4 regions of the Nocardioides sp. NBC_00368 genome follow, and region 4 is predicted to be linked to each of the others. Evidence: predicted binding sites of a transcription regulator. Region 4 holds the regulator's gene; each other region holds the start of a gene.

Region 1 (4,024 bases), 1.3 Mb from region 4:
CATCAGCTTGCCGTGGGAGTGGATCGTCCAGGCGTGCTGTCCTTCGGGGGCCAGCCCACGCGTGCGTACGACCAGGGTGGGCTCGCCGTGGAGAACCAGCTCGTCGGGAAGGTCGGTGAGGTGCTCGGGCAGCGACTCCAGCCCGAGGTGGAACGTCATCGGTGGGATCGCCGGCAGGGTGCGCTCCACCAGCGGCCGCAGGGCCGGCAGCGAGCGCGGGTCGAAGGCGACCACGACCGCGCCGTCGGCGCCGAGGTCGATCTCGCCGGCGGCGGTGCTGACCGCGACCGCTCGGCCCTCGCGTACGACGATGTCCTCCACCCGGGTCGCAGTCTGCACCGAGACCCGCCGCGTGGCCATCCGGGCGGTGAGCACCTCGGCGACCACGCCCATCCCGCCCTCGACGCGCCAGGCGCCGAACCGCTGCTCGAGGTAGGCGGTCAACCCCGCCCAGGCAGGTACGTCACGCAGCTCCTGGCCCGCGGCGACGAACGGGTGCGCCGCGACCAGCCGGAGGCGCTCGTCCTTGAACGTCTTGCGCAGCCGCTTGTGGAGGGTCTCGCGGGACCTGAACCGCTCCGCGACCGCGGACGGCAGCGCCGAGGGCTCCCAGGGCACCTCGAAGTAGTGCTGGCGCAGCACCTCCCAGTCCTCGCTGAACCGGGCCACGTAGTCGGTCCACAGCCGGCCCGTGCCGGGCGCCAGCTCGTCGAAGGCCGCCAGCTGGGCGCCGCGGGTGCCGCCCGGCACCGTGACCGAGGTCTTGTCGGCGAACCGGTGCTCGCGGACCACGTCCATCGGCACCAGCTCGAGCTCACGCTCCGCGGGCCGCCCGGACTTGCGGAACAGGTCGCGCATCACCGCGGGCAGCAGCGTCGAGGTCGCCGAGGCGTCCCAGGTGAACCCCTCCTCGCGCACCGGCACCAGGGCGCCGCCGAGCTGTCCGGAGGCCTCGAGCAGGGTCACCGAGTGGCCGAGCTTGGCCAGCCTGGCGGCGCTGGCCATCCCGGCGTACCCGCCCCCGAGGACGACGATGCTCGTCACTGGACCGGGTAGGGCAAGGTGTCACCGCCGGAGGGCCCGTCCGGTGGGGCGCCGCGTCGTCCGCGTCGGGTCAGCTTGCGCCAGCCACCGCGAACGGCCCGGACGATGAGATAGACCAGCACCAGCCCGGCCACCAACAGCACCGCGGCGACGCCCGCCGCGGCCAGCGGGTGCTCGGTGGCGAACCAGACCACACCGAGGACGAGGCCGTCCTCGACCACGCTGACCACCGAGTTGGAGACCGGCTCGGGGGAGGTGTTGACCGCCAGCCGCTCGCTGGCCTTGACCAGATGGGACATGAGCGCCGTCGTGCCGCCCACCACGCCGCCGACGGCCTCGTTGAGCGAGTCGGCCTCACCGGCGAGCAGGACGCCGATCACCGCGCCGATGGTGGGTCGGATCACCGTGGAGATCGAGTCCCAGGTCGAGTCGACGTAGGGCACCTTGTCGGCGACGAACTCGATCGCGTACATCAGCCCCGCGGCGGCCAGCACCGGCCACGTGCCGAGCACGTCCGGGATCGCCTCGGCCCCCGTCGTACGCTGCACGACGCCGAGCACCAGCACGACCAGGTAGGCGTTGATGCCACTGGCCCACCCACTGGAGAAGGTCAGCGCTAGAGATTCCATGAGGACATCTTGGCCTACGCCACCGACATCCGAGCCTGCGACCGCGCGAGGAACGAGCGCGGTCGCAACGGGAGGAGGTCGAGCGAGCGCAGCGACTGAGCTTGCGAAGCCGCGAAGCGTGTCGAGACCGAGTCGCGTCGGCCCGAGACCGAGCGCACGCGATCCGTATTTACCTACGTTGCACCCCGTACGGCAGAATGGGCTGATCAACGGAGACTGAACCCCCACGTCGCAAGGAGACCGGATGACCATGACGACACCCGACGAGAACGAAGGTGTGGTCGTGAGCGAGGGCCCGGAGGTCGCTTTCGAGGTGGCAGCGCTCGCTGCCGAGCCCGTACCGCGCGAGATGACGTGGGCGATCCGGCTGATCATCGGCCTGATCGCCTTCAGCGCGGTCGTGGTCGTGGTGATGGTGCTGCGCTCCGACGACCTCGTGCGCGCCTGGGCGGAGGGCAACCCCTCGGCCAAGCGCATCCTGGAGACCGAGGGCCTCGACGCCCTGATCAACCCGCCGACCGACAACCGGGTCAGCGCGCCGGCCTTCATCGCCCCCGCGATCACGCTGTTCGGGGTGATGGCCATCATGATGGGGGTGCTCGCGGTCTTCCTCCGCAACGGCTTCGAGTGGGCCCGGATCACGATCACGTTCCTGGTGTTCATCTCCGCGGTCGCCAGCATCGGCGGCATCCTGACCGGCCCGCCGGTGATCATCAGCGTGCTCACCGGGATCGCGATCGTCATCGCCGCCGGGCTGCTGGCGGTCATGTGGCTACCCGCGAACACCCGCTACATCCACCCGCCGCACCGGATCCGCGGCGCCGTCGCCGACGACTGAGCGGCCACCGGCACCACCTCGACACGCCCCGTCACCGAAACGTCTTGTGACTGTCGGTGGCGGGGTGTAGTTTGATCCCGTGTTCGAACAAATGTTCGAACAACCAGGCTCTGGCGGGCGTCGTCCTCGACCCCCGACGCCCGCCGGAGCCGTCCACTGCGGGGTCGACCTTGAGCGAGAAGGACGACCCGATGCATCTGCTGCCGGCGACGACTCACAGCTACCTCTTCCGCGCCACCGAGTCTCTCTCGGAGGCCATCGCGGCCGACGACGTGCCGAGCAGGTACGCCATGGCGCATGTCGCCGCCCTCCAGGCCGCCGCAGCGCTGATCGCCGCCCGCACCGATCCGGTCGAGGCCGCGACCCGGGCCGGCCGCCGTCGTCCCTGGAACGCCTGGGTCCGTCTCAAGAAGGTCGCGCCCGAGCTCTCCGTGTGGGCGGAATACTTCGCCGCGGGCGCCGCCAAGCGCGCCGCCGCGGAGGCCGGCTCCATCCGAGCGGTCACCGCCGAGGAGGCCGATGAGCAGGTGCGCGACGCCGACCGCTTCCTCGCTGTGGTCGAGGAGTCCCTCGGGCTGATGGCCCACACCTCCCAGGTCACCCGCCTGCGTCACGACCGCCTCGTGGGCTGATTCAGGTGAGGTGGGATCAGGGCCTACGCTTGGCCCCATGGCAGCTGGCTCCGCATCAACCAGTCGTCGGGCAGGCGCCCGGACCGTCGCCGTCTGGGACGCGCTCGACCCGGTCCTGGCCTCCGGCTCGCTCGACGTCCTCGACATCGGCGGAGGCACCGGAACCTCAGCCGTACGCATCGCCGGGCTCGGTCACCGGGTCACCGTCGTCGACCCCAGCCCGGACGCGCTGGCAGCCCTCGACCGCCGTGCCCGCGAGGCCGGCGTCACCGTCGACGCACGCCAGGGTGACCTGGCCGCCCTCTCCGACGTCGCCGACCCGGGCGGTGCCGACCTGGTGCTCTGCCACGGCGTCCTCGAGGTCGTCCCCGACCCGGAGGACGCACTGGCGGGGATCCGCGAGGTGCTCCGCCCCGGCGGCACCCTCAGCCTGCTGGTCTCCCAGCGCACCGCCGCCGTCCTCTCGCGTGCCCTGGCCGGCCACTTCGCTCAGGCCGCCGAGCTGCTCGACGACACCGCGCCGCAGGGCCGCTCCGGTCGCCGGTTCGCTCTCGACGAGGTCACCCGGCTGCTGGACGCGGCGGGCTTCGAGGTCACGGACGTCCGTGGCGTACGTGTCTTCGTCGATCATGTTCCGGGGTCGCTGCTCGATGTCGAGCCTGGTGCGACCAATGCGCTGGTCGATCTCGAGCAGGCCGTCTCCACGCGGCCGGACTACCTGCCGTTCGCGTCGCAGGTGCATTTGCTCGCTTCGCTTCGCTGAGGGCTCGCTTCGCTTCGCATTCGGCTCGCTTCGCTTCGCTGACGGCTCGCTTCGCTTCGCCCACGGGCGCCGACGCGGCGCAAAGGTCCCACCTCCGCTAGCGCTCCGGCGTGACATT
Region 2 (4,024 bases), 3.1 Mb from region 4:
CCAGGGGAAGTCGATCCAGCGGTCGGTCTTCTTGTAGACGTAGTCGGCGTTGATCACCGTCCACGGCTTCTCGAAGATCACCGCGGTGCGAGCCTCGGCCACGTGGCCCTCGCAGAAGTCGTGCACGATCTCCAGGGTCTTGCCGGTGTCGGCGACATCGTCGGCGATGAGCACCTTCATGCCGGTCAGGTCGACCGCGGCCGGGGTCGGCGGGAGCATGATCGGGACGTCGAGACGCTCGTTGACGCCGGTGTAGAACTCCACGTTGACGGCGGACAGGTTCTTCACGTCGAGGGCGTAGCCCAGGCCCATCCCGAGGGCCAGGCCACCGCGGGCGATGGAGAGCACGATGTCGGGCTCGTAGCCGCTGTCGACCACCTTCTGGGCGATCTCGCGCACCGCGGTGCCGAAGAGTTCGTAGGTCAGGATCTCGCGCTCTTGCTGCTCACTCACAGATCGGATTCTGACACGAGACCACCAGCGTCATCTTCATCGGCGAGAGCGAGCTCCTCGCGAACGATGCCGTAGGCCACACCGGCGCCGTATCCCTTGCGGGCGAGCATCCCGACCAGGCGCCGGGTCTTGGTCTGGTCGTCGAAGCGCTCCAGCGAGCGCAGCTTGCGCCGGACCATCCGCCGGCCGGCCTCACGCTCGTCGTTCGGGTCGATCTCGTCGAGCGCCTCACGGGCCACGTCGTCATCGATCCCCTTGCGGCGGAGCTCCTGGGCGAGCGCCCGGCGCGCCAGGCCCTTTCCGGGCTGCCGGCTGGCGATCCAGGCCTTGGCGAAGGCCTCGTCGTCGATCAGGCCGACCTCTTCGAAGCGGTCCAGCAGCCGCGTCGCGAGGGCGGCCGGGACCTCCTTCTTCTCGAGCTTGTCGGCGAGCTCCTTGCGGCTGCGCGCCTGGCCCGTCAGGGCGTCGAGGAGGATCTTGCGGGCGATCGCCTCGTGGTCGGGCTCGGGATCGTTCTTGGGGTCCGCGGGGTCCGCGGGGCGGCTCTGTCGCCGACGCGACCGTGTTGGTGATCTCGACAGGCTCGATCCAACGCTCGATCCGTCGTCCGACGGGGGCGACGGTTCGGCCGAGGGGGCTTTGCCTGCCCAGGCCTCGACTCCGAGGGTGACGTCGCCCAGCCAGTCGGGCGCGGGTCGCTCGTCCACCCAGGGGTCCTGGGTGGACGAGCGGTCACGCTTGGACGAAGCCACGGGAGCTCAGGGGCCTAGAAGTCCTCGACACCGGCGGGCTCGGCCGCGGGCGTGGCCTCTGCCTCGACGGTCGGAACGACACCGAGCTTCTCCAGGATCCGCTTCTCCAGCTCGTTGGCCAGGTCGGGGTTGTCCTTGAGGAAGTTGCGGGAGTTCTCCTTGCCCTGGCCGAGCTGGTCGCCCTCGTAGGTGTACCAAGCGCCGGCCTTGCGGACCAGGCCCGCCTCGACACCGACGTCGATCAGGCCGCCCTCGCGGGAGATGCCCTTCCCGTACATGATGTCGAACTCGGCCTGCTTGAACGGCGGGGCCACCTTGTTCTTCACGACCTTGACGCGGGTGCGGTTGCCGACCATGTCGGTGCCGTCCTTGAGCGTCTCGATCCGGCGCACGTCGAGTCGCACCGAGGAGTAGAACTTCAGCGCGCGACCACCGGTCGTGGTCTCGGGCGAGCCGAACATCACGCCGATCTTCTCGCGCAGCTGGTTGATGAAGATCGCCGTCGTGCCCGAGTTGTTGAGCGCCGAGGTCATCTTCCGCAGCGCCTGGCTCATCAGTCGCGCCTGCAGACCGACGTGGCTGTCGCCCATCTCGCCCTCGATCTCGGCCCGCGGCACCAGCGCCGCGACGGAGTCGATGACGATCAGGTCGAGCGCACCCGAGCGGATCAGCATGTCGGCGATCTCCAGGGCCTGCTCACCGGAGTCGGGCTGGGAGACCAGCAGGGCGTCGGTGTCGACGCCGAGGTTCTTCGCGTATTCCGGGTCGAGGGCGTGCTCGGCGTCGATGAAGGCCACGATGCCACCGGCGCGCTGCGCGCTGGCGACCGAGTGGAGGGCCACCGTCGTCTTACCCGACGACTCCGGACCGTAGATCTCCACGACCCGGCCGCGAGGCAGACCACCCAGGCCCAGCGCCACGTCGAGCGCGATCGAGCCGGTCGGGATCACCTCCAGGGGAGCCCGGGTCTCGTCGCCCAGCCGCATGACCGAGCCCTTGCCGAACTGCCTTTCGATGTTGGCGAGAGCGGCATCCAATGCCTTCTCGCGATCACCTGCCGCCATGTTCTTTCCTTCCTGAGGAGCAGATTTCTTGCCCCTGCCTGCCGCTTGTCCACGTGTCTTCGTCGTCATCAAGGCAGACGCTAGACGGGACCACCGACAGTTTCTGAACGGGACCCTCCGGCACGGTGTTTCACGACCCCTCGCAAAGCACGAACCACGCTCCACCTGGAACCCACACTAGCCCGAACAAGCGTTCGATGTGAACACCTGTTCGGGCGTGTCGGGGCCGCCGGACCCTCAGTGGCCCTGCATCTCCATCTGCTCGGCGGGAGCCGGGTCGCTGCCGAGCTCGTCGGCGATGGAGACCGAGAGACCGCCGAGCATGAAGGTGAAGATCGCGGCCGCCAGGGCGCCGCTCGAGAACGCCGGGATGAAGCGACGGAAGCCCTGCTGGACCGGCTCGGCGCCGTGGTACTCGTGCGTCAGCGCGTGCCCCTTGCCCCGCTGCAGCAGGTAACGGTTGACCGGGAAAGCGGCCACGAAGGCGACCGTCAGCGCGATCATCATCCCGACCCAGAACACGACGTTGACCAGCCCGGCCTCCATCGCCCCCGGGATGAGTGCCATGACCAGGTTGTCGACCAGCTCCATGGTCGCGATCGAGAGCGTGTCGGCCGCGAGCACGACACTGAGCGCCGCGCCGAGGGCCAGGCCCGACTTCAGCAGCGGCAGGGTCGAGAGGGCGTAGCCGAAGAAGAACGCCAGGGTGACGGCCAGGGCGATCGTCCACCCCGCGCTGAGGCCGATCGCGGTGCCGATCATCAGGCCGGCGATCTCGCCGATCGCGCACCCGGTGAGGCAGTGCAGCGTCGCGCTGGCGGCCATCGCGTTCACGCCGCCCCCACCGTGGCCGCCGTGCCCGGAGTGTGCCGAGTGGTCGGCGTGCTCGGCGTGCTCGCCGTGACCCTCGTGCATCGAGTGCTCATGTCCGGCCTGCACGTGCTCGTCATGCGACTTCATGTCGCTCCCTTGCTCGATCGTTCGTCTGCCTACAGGCAATTCATACCCCATGGGGGTATACGGTCGCAAGCGATATCCACCCCGCACGCCCGCTTTGTCCAACCGCACGCGACTCCTTAGGGTGTGCGTTGTGTGGACGGCAGCACGACGACAGCGGACGACCCGGTCGGCCGCACGCACCGGTCTGCTGGCGGCGGTGCTGATCACGGTTGCCGGCCTGCTGGGCATGCATGCGCTGAGTCTGCACGGCACCCGCACCGACGGCGAGCACGCCACGCTGCGCCTGCCCGCCGCCCACGTGGGGCACACGCACGCCCTCGACCATGCCGACCACGGAGCCGCCGGCCACACCGGGCAGCCCGGCGACGACGGGCACACCGCGATGATGCTCTGCGCGGCGTTCCTGCTCGCTGCCGGCGCGCTGCTCCTGAGCGGGCTGTGGCGACGTACGGCGGCCTGGTGGTCCCCCCGGGCACGCCGCCGGGCCCGTACGGCCGGGCCCGTGCTCCTCGTCAGCCGTTCGGCGACCGGGCCACCGCCGGAGTGGGAGTTCTCCGTCATCAGGTGCTGAGCGGGCCCTGATCCACCCGCGACCGGGACGCACCCGGTTCGGCAGGTGGGTCGACGACGCCCGGAAACAGCACATGACAAGGAGAAACAACAGATGCGTACGCAACGTCCTCTCATCCGCGCGACCTGGGTCGCCACCGGCCTGGCCGTGCTTCTGACCCTGTCCGGCTGCGGCGGCGGCGAGGAGGCCGAGGCCCCGCAGAAGCTCTCGGAGACCGAGCACAA
Region 3 (4,024 bases), 2.7 Mb from region 4:
CCACATGCGTACGATCCGTCGCGAGATCCGCCGGCTCGGCGCGCTCGCCGACGACGAGCTCTACGTGGCGGCCAAGGATCTCCAGGCCCCCTACGAGCTCGTCAAGGAGGTCGCCGAGAACGGCAAACTCCCCGTGGTCCTGTTCACCGCCGGCGGCATCGCGACCCCGGCCGACGCCGCGATGATGATGCAGCTCGGCGCCGAGGGCGTCTTCGTCGGCTCCGGCATCTTCAAGTCCGGCAACCCGGCCCAGCGCGCCGAGGCGATCGTCAAGGCGACCACCTTCCACGACGACCCCGACGTCATCGCCAAGGTCTCCCGCGGTCTCGGCGAGGCGATGGTCGGCATCAACGTCGACGAGCCCGCCCGGTCGATCCAGTTCGCGGAGCGCGGCTGGTGACCACGGTCGGCGTACTCGCCCTCCAGGGCGACGTCCGCGAGCACCTCGCCGCCCTCGACCGGCTGGGGGTGAAGGGCACCTCCGTGCGGCGGAGGGAGGAGCTCGACGCGTGCGACGCTCTCGTCATCCCCGGCGGCGAGTCGACGGCGATGTGGCGCCTGGCTCGTACGTTCGAGCTTCTCGACCCGCTCCGCGAGCGGGTCCGCACCGGGATGTCGGCACTCGGCACCTGTGCGGGCATGGTGCTCCTGGCCGACCGCCTCCTCGACGGGGCGGAAGGCCAGGAGACCATCGGCGGGCTCGACATGACGGTGCGGCGCAACGCCTTCGGGCGGCAGACCGAGTCGTTCGAGACCGACCTGGAGGTCACCGGCCTCGACGGCACGGTCCACGGCGTCTTCATCCGGGCGCCCTGGGTCGAGGAGATCGGCGACGGTGTCGAGGTGCTGGCGAGCGTCGAGGGTCACCCCGTCGCCGTACGTCAGAACCAGCTGATGGCCACCAGCTTCCACCCCGAGGTCAACGCCGACGACCGGCTGCACCGGCTGTTCCTGGACACCTGCTGCTGACGGTGCGGCACGCCACGTAGTTAAGATGGGGGTCTGCTGCCCTGTGACCCGAAAAGACAACGGAGCCGGTGGCGGCTCGACAAGCAGAGACGACGACGTGGGGCAAAGGACGGTTCAACGATGAGCGGCCACTCAAAGTGGGCAACGACCAAGCACAAGAAGGCGGCGATCGACGCCAAGCGCGGCAAGCTCTTCGCCAAGCTCATCAAGACGATCGAGATCGCGGCCAAGACCGGCGGTCCCGACCCGGCCGGAAACCCGACGCTCTACGACGCCATCCAGAAGGCCAAGAAGCAGTCGGTCCCCAACGACAACATCGACCGCGCGGTCAAGCGCGGCGGTGGGCTCGACGGCGGCGGCGTCAGCTACGACACGATCATGTACGAGGTCTACGGCCCCCAGGGGGTCGCTCTCCTCATCGAGTGTCTGACCGACAACCGCAACCGGGCGGCCATGGAGGTCCGCACCGCGGTCACCCGCAACGGCGGCACCATGGCCGACCCGGGCTCGGTCTCGCGCCTCTTCGACCGCAAGGGCGTCGTCGTGGTGGCCAAGGCGCAGGAGGGGAAGACGGTCACCGAGGACGATCTGCTCGAGGCCACCCTCGACGCGGGTGCCGAGGACGTCAACGACCTCGGTGAGTCCTTCGAGATCGTCTCCGACCCCTCCGACGTGGTCGCGGTCCGCACCGCGCTCCAGGACGCGGGGATCGACTACGACTCCGCCGAGGTCCAGTTCGTCGCGAGCATGGACATCCCGGTCGCCGACGCCTCGTCGGCCGAGAAGGTCTTCAAGCTCATCGACGCCGTCGACGACCTCGACGACGTGCAGAACGTCTTCTCCAACGCCGACGTCCCCGACGAGGTCATGGAGACCGTCGACGCCTGATCGCTGCGCTGGTCGAGCTGCGAGCTGGGCCGTACGGCTCATTCTCGGACCGGATGCTGGGTACCCGGAAGGTCACGAACCGCCACGAGGGCCGGTTCGCACCGGAAGGAGTACACGATGGGATACGGCGTAGGAGCGATTCTGCTCGTCGTCGGACTTGTCCTGGCGTTGGCTGTGCACGTCTCGGTCAGCGGGGTCGATCTGACCCTGATCGGCTGGATCCTGGCCGCTGTCGGAGCCGTGGTGCTGATCCTGACCGCAGTGACCCTGAACACCGGCGGTCGCTCACGCACGGTCGCGCGGCGGAGGCACGCCGACGGTACGGAGACCGTCGAGGAGCGACGCACCGACACCCTGTGAGCACGAAGGCCTCGACCTCGGGACCTCCGAGCACGTTGCATCCTCTTGGATGAGGGTGTCGCGAGCCCGGAGGCAGCAGCCGACCGGTAGTCTGCGAACAGACGTTCGACACCCGGCCAGCTCGGTCGTTGTGGAAGAGGTGCTCCAGTGCGCGTGCTTGGGATCGACCCCGGCCTGACCCGGTGCGGGATGGGCGTGGTCGACGGCTCGCTGGGCCGCCCGCTGTCGATGGTGGACGTCGGCGTGATCCGCACCTCCTCGGACCTTCCCGTCTGGGAGCGGCTGGTGAGCATCGAGAAGGGGATCGACGCCTGGATCGAGGAGCACCGGCCCGATGCGGTCGCGATCGAGCGGATCTTCGCGCGCTCGAACGTCTCCACGATCATGGGTACGGCACAGGCCAGCGGTCTGGCCATGGTCTGTGCCGCCCGGCGTGGTCTCCCGGTCGCCCTGCACACCCCGTCCGAGGTCAAGGCCGCCGTCTCCGGCAACGGCCGCGCCGACAAGGCCCAGGTGACCGCGATGGTGACCCGGATCTTGCGGCTCCCGACCCCGCCGAAGCCCGCCGACGCCGCCGATGCGCTCGCGCTGGCCATCACCCACCAGTGGCGCGGAGGCGCCCAGAACCGCATCGAAGCCGCGGTGGCCGCGGCCGGGAAGCGCTCAACAGATGTGCTCAACAGAAGGGTCCCGTAGATGATCGCGTCCGTGCGCGGCAAGGTCGCCGCCGTCAGTCTCTCCACCGCCGTCGTCGAGGTCGGCGGCATCGGTATCGAGCTGCTCTGCACGCCCAACACCCTGGCGACGCTCCGCACCGGCGAGGAGGCGCACCTACCGACGAGCCTGGTCGTGCGCGAGGACTCGCTGACCCTCTTCGGGTTCACCGACACCGACGAGCGCACGCTCTTCGAGCTTCTCCAGACCGCCTCCGGCGTCGGCCCGAAGCTCGCCCAGGCGATGCTCGCGGTCCTCTCGCCCGACGGCATCCGGCTGGCCATCTCGACCGAGGACGCCAAGACGCTGACCAAGGTCCCCGGCATCGGTCAGAAGGGCGCCCAGCGGGTGATCCTGGAGCTCAAGGACCGGATCGGCGCGCCCACGGGCACCGCCTCGGCCCCCGCGGCCGTCCAGTCGGGCGCGGCGCCGTGGCGCGACCAGGTCACCGAGGCCCTCATCGGCCTGGGCTACAACGCCCGCGACGCCGACAAGGCGGTCACCGCGATCGAGCCCGAGGCCGGCGACCAGGCCAACATCTCGCTGTTGCTGCGGGCCGCCCTGCGCACCCTTTCGAAGGCATAAGGACCCATGCACGAGGACGACCTGACCGCAGCCGAGGAGGACTCCCGCTTTGATGGGTACAGCTCCTCGCTCACCATCGCCGAGGCCGACGGGGACGACCGGGCGGTCGAGGCCGCGCTGCGCCCCAAGAGCCTCGACGAGCTGATCGGCCAGCAACGCGTCCGCGAGCAGCTCAGTCTCGTCCTGGAGGCGGCTCGGCAGCGTGAGCGAGCACCTGACCACGTACTCCTGTCCGGGCCTCCTGGCCTCGGCAAGACCACCCTCGCGATGATCATCGCCGCCGAGATGTCGGCGCCGCTGCGGATCACCTCCGGCCCCGCGATCACCCACGCCGGCGACCTCGCCGCCATCCTGAGCGGGCTCAACGAGGGCGAGGTGCTCTTCGTCGACGAGATCCACCGGATGAGCCGCCCCGCCGAGGAGATGCTCTACCTGGCGATGGAGGACTTCCGGGTCGACGTCGTCATCGGCAAGGGCCCGGGTGCGACCGCGATCCCGATCGACCTGC
Region 4 (4,024 bases):
GTCTAAGGGCACAACGACTCGGCCACACCAGTGAAACGCCTAGACGGGCTCGGTGACGTGATGGAGCCGGTTGCTCCCGGTCGCGGTGGCGTACGACCTGGCCCAGGTGGCCGTGGTCCTGGCGTCCTTGCGTTCGACGATGACGTACCAGTCCATCTGGGCCCGGTTGCGGGTCACGTCGAGGACCGAGAAGCCGTGGTCGTCGAAGTTGAGGTAGCGGACGTGGCGGTTGGCGGTCCTGATGATGTTCTCGACCGTCACGCTCACCGTGCGGCGCGGAGCGCCGAGGATGTCCTTGAGGTTGTTCGAGGTCACCGAGGTGGCGACGAACTCGACGCCGGCGGTCCTGCCGAGCGGGTAGACGGCGGAGTCGTACGGCAGGTCGCAGGCCCACGCCGAGTGGATGTCGCCGGTGACGAAGACCGTGTCCGTGATCGCGTTGTTGCGGATGTGCTCGAAGAGCTCGGTGCGGTCCGCGGTGTAGCCGTCCCACTGGTCGACGTTGTAGGCGATGCCGTTGTCGGGGAGTAGCCCGGTGACGTCGTTGACCGGGCTGACCAGGCTCTTCGGGAGGGCCGCGAACGTGACCGGCGCGATCATGACGGGGTTGCCGACGATCTTCCACCGGGCGTCGGTGAGCAGCCCCTCCTTGAGCCATTCCAGCTGCTCGTCGCCGGTGATCGTACGGTCGGGGTCGTCGACGCCGGCCAGATCGGTTCGGGCGACCTGCTCGGAGCGGTAGGAGCGCAGGTCGAGCATGCTCAGCTCGAGCAGGGTGCCGAACCTCAGCCGCCGGTAGATGCGGTCGTGGAGGTGGCCACCGGTCTCGACGACGGCAGTGCCGTCGACACGTAGCGGCATCCACTCGTCGTAGGCCTGGTTGGCGTTGGTCTTGCGCTCGATCCAGTCGTACTCGCCGGGCTCGTTGTTCTCCGCACCCAGCAGCCAGGCGTCGTTGGCCGACTCGTGGTCGTCCCAGGTCACGATCCACGGCAGGTGTGCGTGGGCGTCGGCGAGGTCGGCGTCGCGCTTGTACTGCGCGTGCCGGATCCGGTAGTCGGCCAGGGTGTGCATCTCGTGGGCCGGCTCGTGCGGGCGGATGTCCTCGTTGGCCATGCCGTAGCCGTACTCACCGGGACCGTACTCGTAGAGGTAGTCGCCCAGATGGAGGATCGCGTGCAGGTCGTCACGCCCGGCGAGGTGGCGGTAGGCGGCGAACCAGCCGGCCTGCAGGTTGGAGCAGGAGACCACCCCGAAACGTACGTTGTCCGGGGTCGCGTCCGCGGCCGGAGCGGTGCGGGTGCGACCGACGCGGCTGGTCCGGCCGTTGTAGGTGAAGCGGTAGAAGTACCAGCTCTCGGGGGAGAGGCCGGTGACGTCGAGCTTCACGGTGTGGTCGCGCTCGGGTCCGGTCTGGTGGGAGCCCTTCGCGATGACCCGGCTGAAATCCGCGGTCGGCGAAACCTCCCAGCGGACCAGGATCTCCTCGCCCAGGCCGGACCCCGGAGTCGCCTCGGCGGTGGGCGTGATCCGGGTCCAGATGACCACACGATCCGGGAGTGGGTCGCCGGAGGCGACGCCGTGCTGGAAGTGGTTGAGTGTGGTTCCCGCCGCCTCGGCGGGCGCCGGCAGGGCCACGACCCCGGCTCCTGCGGCGGTGGCCAGCCCGGCGGCGATGAGGGTGCGGCGGTCGATCTGCGTCTGGGGCGTGCTGCTCTGGGTCACGCCGTATGGAACGACGCAGCCGCCGGCCCTGTCATGGGCCGGCGGCTGGATTTCACGCAGTGTTCCCGGACTGGTTCCGAGAGGTGTGGCGGAGGACTCAGAGGCTGCGCAGGACCGCCGTCACCTTGCCGAGGATCGTCGCGTGGGTGCCGTCGATCGGCTCGTACGCCGCGTTGTGCGGCAGCAGCCAGACCTTGCCGTCCTTGCGGGAGAGCGTCTTGACCGTCGCCTCGCCGTCGATCAGCGCGGCCACGATCTCGCCGTTCTCCGCGGTCGGCTGCTGGCGCACGACCACGAAGTCGCCGTCGCAGATCGCCGCGTCGACCATCGAGTCACCGGAGACCGAGAGCAGGAAGAGGTCGCCGTTGCCGACCAGCTGCTTGGGCAGCGGGAAGACGTCCTCGACGCTCTGCTGGCTCGAGGTCTCCTCGGCCAGGATCGGGCCACCGGCCGCGATCCGACCGACCAGGGGAACCATGGCGGCGTCGGGGTTGGGGTTGACGACGGCCTCGGCCGCGATCGCCGGCTCGGTCTCCTCGCCGGACATGGCCTTGCGGTGGGCCATCACCTCGGGGAGGAAGACCTCGAGGGCACGGGGTCGCTTCGGGTCCTTGCGGATCAGACCACGCTGCTCCAGCGCGCGCAGCTGGTGGGCGACGCTGCTGGTGCTGGTCAGCCCGACGGCGGCGCCGATCTCGCGCATGCTGGGCGGGTAGCCGCGCTGCTCGATGCTGTCGCGCAGGTGAGCGAGGATGCGCTGCTGACGCGGCGTGAGCCCGGTCGCGTCCGGCGGCCCGTCGGGCAGCTCGCGGACGCGGCTCTTCTTCGAACCGCCTGATCCGGTGCCTGTCTTCTGCGTGGTCATGTCATCACATTAGTCCCTCTGGCACCACGACATCAAACATCTGTTCGATCTCGTTCGAAGTGCGTGTCGGCGTTCGAAAATTCTTGGCGTCGCTACTTGCGTTGTTCGAACACGTGATCTACCTTCGAACATGTGCTCGATCGAACACGTGATCGAGAGACTTGTGAACTGGAGGCCGTGATGAGTGCAACCGTCTATGTGCTGCCCGTAGCCGAGCCGCCCCGGCCCGTGCGGGAGGTGCGTCGCTCGACGGTGCGGCTCACCCGTCGTGGGCGGATCGTCGTGTTCGCCTTCGCGCTCGTCGTGCTCTTCGCGATCGCGTTCGTCGGGGCGCGAGTGGCCTTCGCGGTGGACGGTGATGCCGACAAAAGCCCCGCCCCCGCCGCCCACACGATGGTCGTCGGTGATGGCGACACGCTCTGGGACATCTCCGCGGAAGCGGTCGCCGGGACCGACGCTTCGATTCGGGAGATGGAGCAGAGGATCAAAGAGCTCAACAGTCTCGAGTCCTCGATGCTCGTGTCCGGGCAGACCCTGATCGTTCCGACCGCGCCGTAGAGGCGCCGACAGATGTCCGGCTGCTCCTTCGACCCTGGCGGCCGGCAACCGGGGAAAAAGTGAGAGTGCTGCAGACGATGGGAAGCGTCTGCAGCACTCTCGCTGTCCTGGCGGTCGTCGTCAGTGACGCCCGCGGTAGGGGGTGTCCGGCTCGGGTGGCGGCCACTGCTTGTTGCGGGTGGTGTGACGCGGTGGCCACTCGTCGTCCGGCTGGGCGGCCGGCGGTTCCTGGGGCTGCCGCTGGGTGGGCATCGCCTGCGTCGCTGCGGGATCCTGGGTCAGCCGAGCCCTCGAGCCGGTCTGGCCGTAGCTGGTCGGAGCCTGGTAGGCGCCGGACTGATACTGGGACGAGCCGGCCTGCTGGGTGGGGTAGCTGTCCGTGCCGTAGCCCTGAGAGCCGTACGCCGGGGAGCTCGTCGGCGTGGAAGCCGGGGTCGGCGGGCTCGTGTAGTAGGGCGGGGTGCTCGGCGGTGTCGGCGTCGGGGGCTGGTAGCTCGGCGTGCCGTAGGCCGACCGGCTCCCGGTGGTGCCGAAGTCCGAGGAGCTGCTCGTATAGCCGTAGGGCGACTGGGAGCCGGTATCGGTGTAGGCCGAGCGGCTGCCGGTGTCACCGTAGGGAGACTGGCTCCCGGTGTCGGAGCTGTGTCGGCCGTAGGAGCCGGTGTCCTCGTAGCCGTAGGAGCCGGTGCCGTAGTAGTCCTGCTCCATGTAGGTCGTCTGGTCGCCGTAGGGCTGCTCCGGGTAGTCCTGCTCCTCGACGTAGGCGTTGGAGTGGCTTCCGGTGTAGTCGTCGGCGGGCGGTGGGGTGGGGGAGCCGGTGAGGGCCCGCCAGGCCTTCCCGGCGAAGGTGAAGGTCAGGAAGAGACAGGCGACTGC

What was found. Region 4 encodes LexA, which represses DNA repair genes until DNA is damaged. Its sites were predicted from a motif close to TCGAACANNTGTTCGA; they were not measured.
Region 1: OG984_RS10655 (SAV_6107 family HEPN domain-containing protein) is a predicted target of LexA. The motif match lies at 2,595-2,610, and genes of this name have one in related genera.
Region 2: recA (recombinase RecA) is a predicted target of LexA. The motif match lies at 2,452-2,467, and genes of this name have one in related genera.
Region 3: ruvC (crossover junction endodeoxyribonuclease RuvC) is a predicted target of LexA. The motif match lies at 2,311-2,326, and genes of this name have one in related genera.

The regions. Positions count from the first base shown of each region.
Region 1 is NZ_CP107970.1:2,239,513-2,243,536, reverse strand. It holds gene OG984_RS10670 (phytoene desaturase family protein) at 1-1,044, opposite strand, end outside; gene OG984_RS10665 (DUF4126 domain-containing protein) at 1,041-1,673, opposite strand; gene OG984_RS10660 (hypothetical protein) at 1,918-2,511, shown strand; gene OG984_RS10655 (SAV_6107 family HEPN domain-containing protein) at 2,682-3,143, shown strand; gene OG984_RS10650 (methyltransferase domain-containing protein) at 3,181-3,906, shown strand.
Region 2 is NZ_CP107970.1:441,318-445,341, reverse strand. It holds gene OG984_RS02100 (phosphoribosyltransferase) at 1-453, opposite strand, end outside; gene OG984_RS02095 (regulatory protein RecX) at 450-1,160, opposite strand; gene recA (recombinase RecA) at 1,220-2,269, opposite strand; gene OG984_RS02085 (DUF4396 domain-containing protein) at 2,507-3,229, opposite strand; gene OG984_RS02080 (DUF6153 family protein) at 3,360-3,800, shown strand; gene OG984_RS02075 (DUF305 domain-containing protein) at 3,894-4,024, shown strand, end outside.
Region 3 is NZ_CP107970.1:839,501-843,524, forward strand. It holds gene pdxS (pyridoxal 5'-phosphate synthase lyase subunit PdxS) at 1-400, shown strand, start outside; gene pdxT (pyridoxal 5'-phosphate synthase glutaminase subunit PdxT) at 397-969, shown strand; gene OG984_RS03875 (YebC/PmpR family DNA-binding transcriptional regulator) at 1,090-1,857, shown strand; gene OG984_RS03880 (DUF6458 family protein) at 1,975-2,217, shown strand; gene ruvC (crossover junction endodeoxyribonuclease RuvC) at 2,365-2,913, shown strand; gene ruvA (Holliday junction branch migration protein RuvA) at 2,914-3,516, shown strand; gene ruvB (Holliday junction branch migration DNA helicase RuvB) at 3,523-4,024, shown strand, end outside.
Region 4 is NZ_CP107970.1:3,522,360-3,526,383, reverse strand. It holds gene OG984_RS16780 (alkaline phosphatase D family protein) at 40-1,725, opposite strand; gene lexA (transcriptional repressor LexA) at 1,823-2,590, opposite strand; gene OG984_RS16770 (LysM peptidoglycan-binding domain-containing protein) at 2,771-3,148, shown strand; gene OG984_RS16765 (hypothetical protein) at 3,269-4,024, opposite strand, start outside.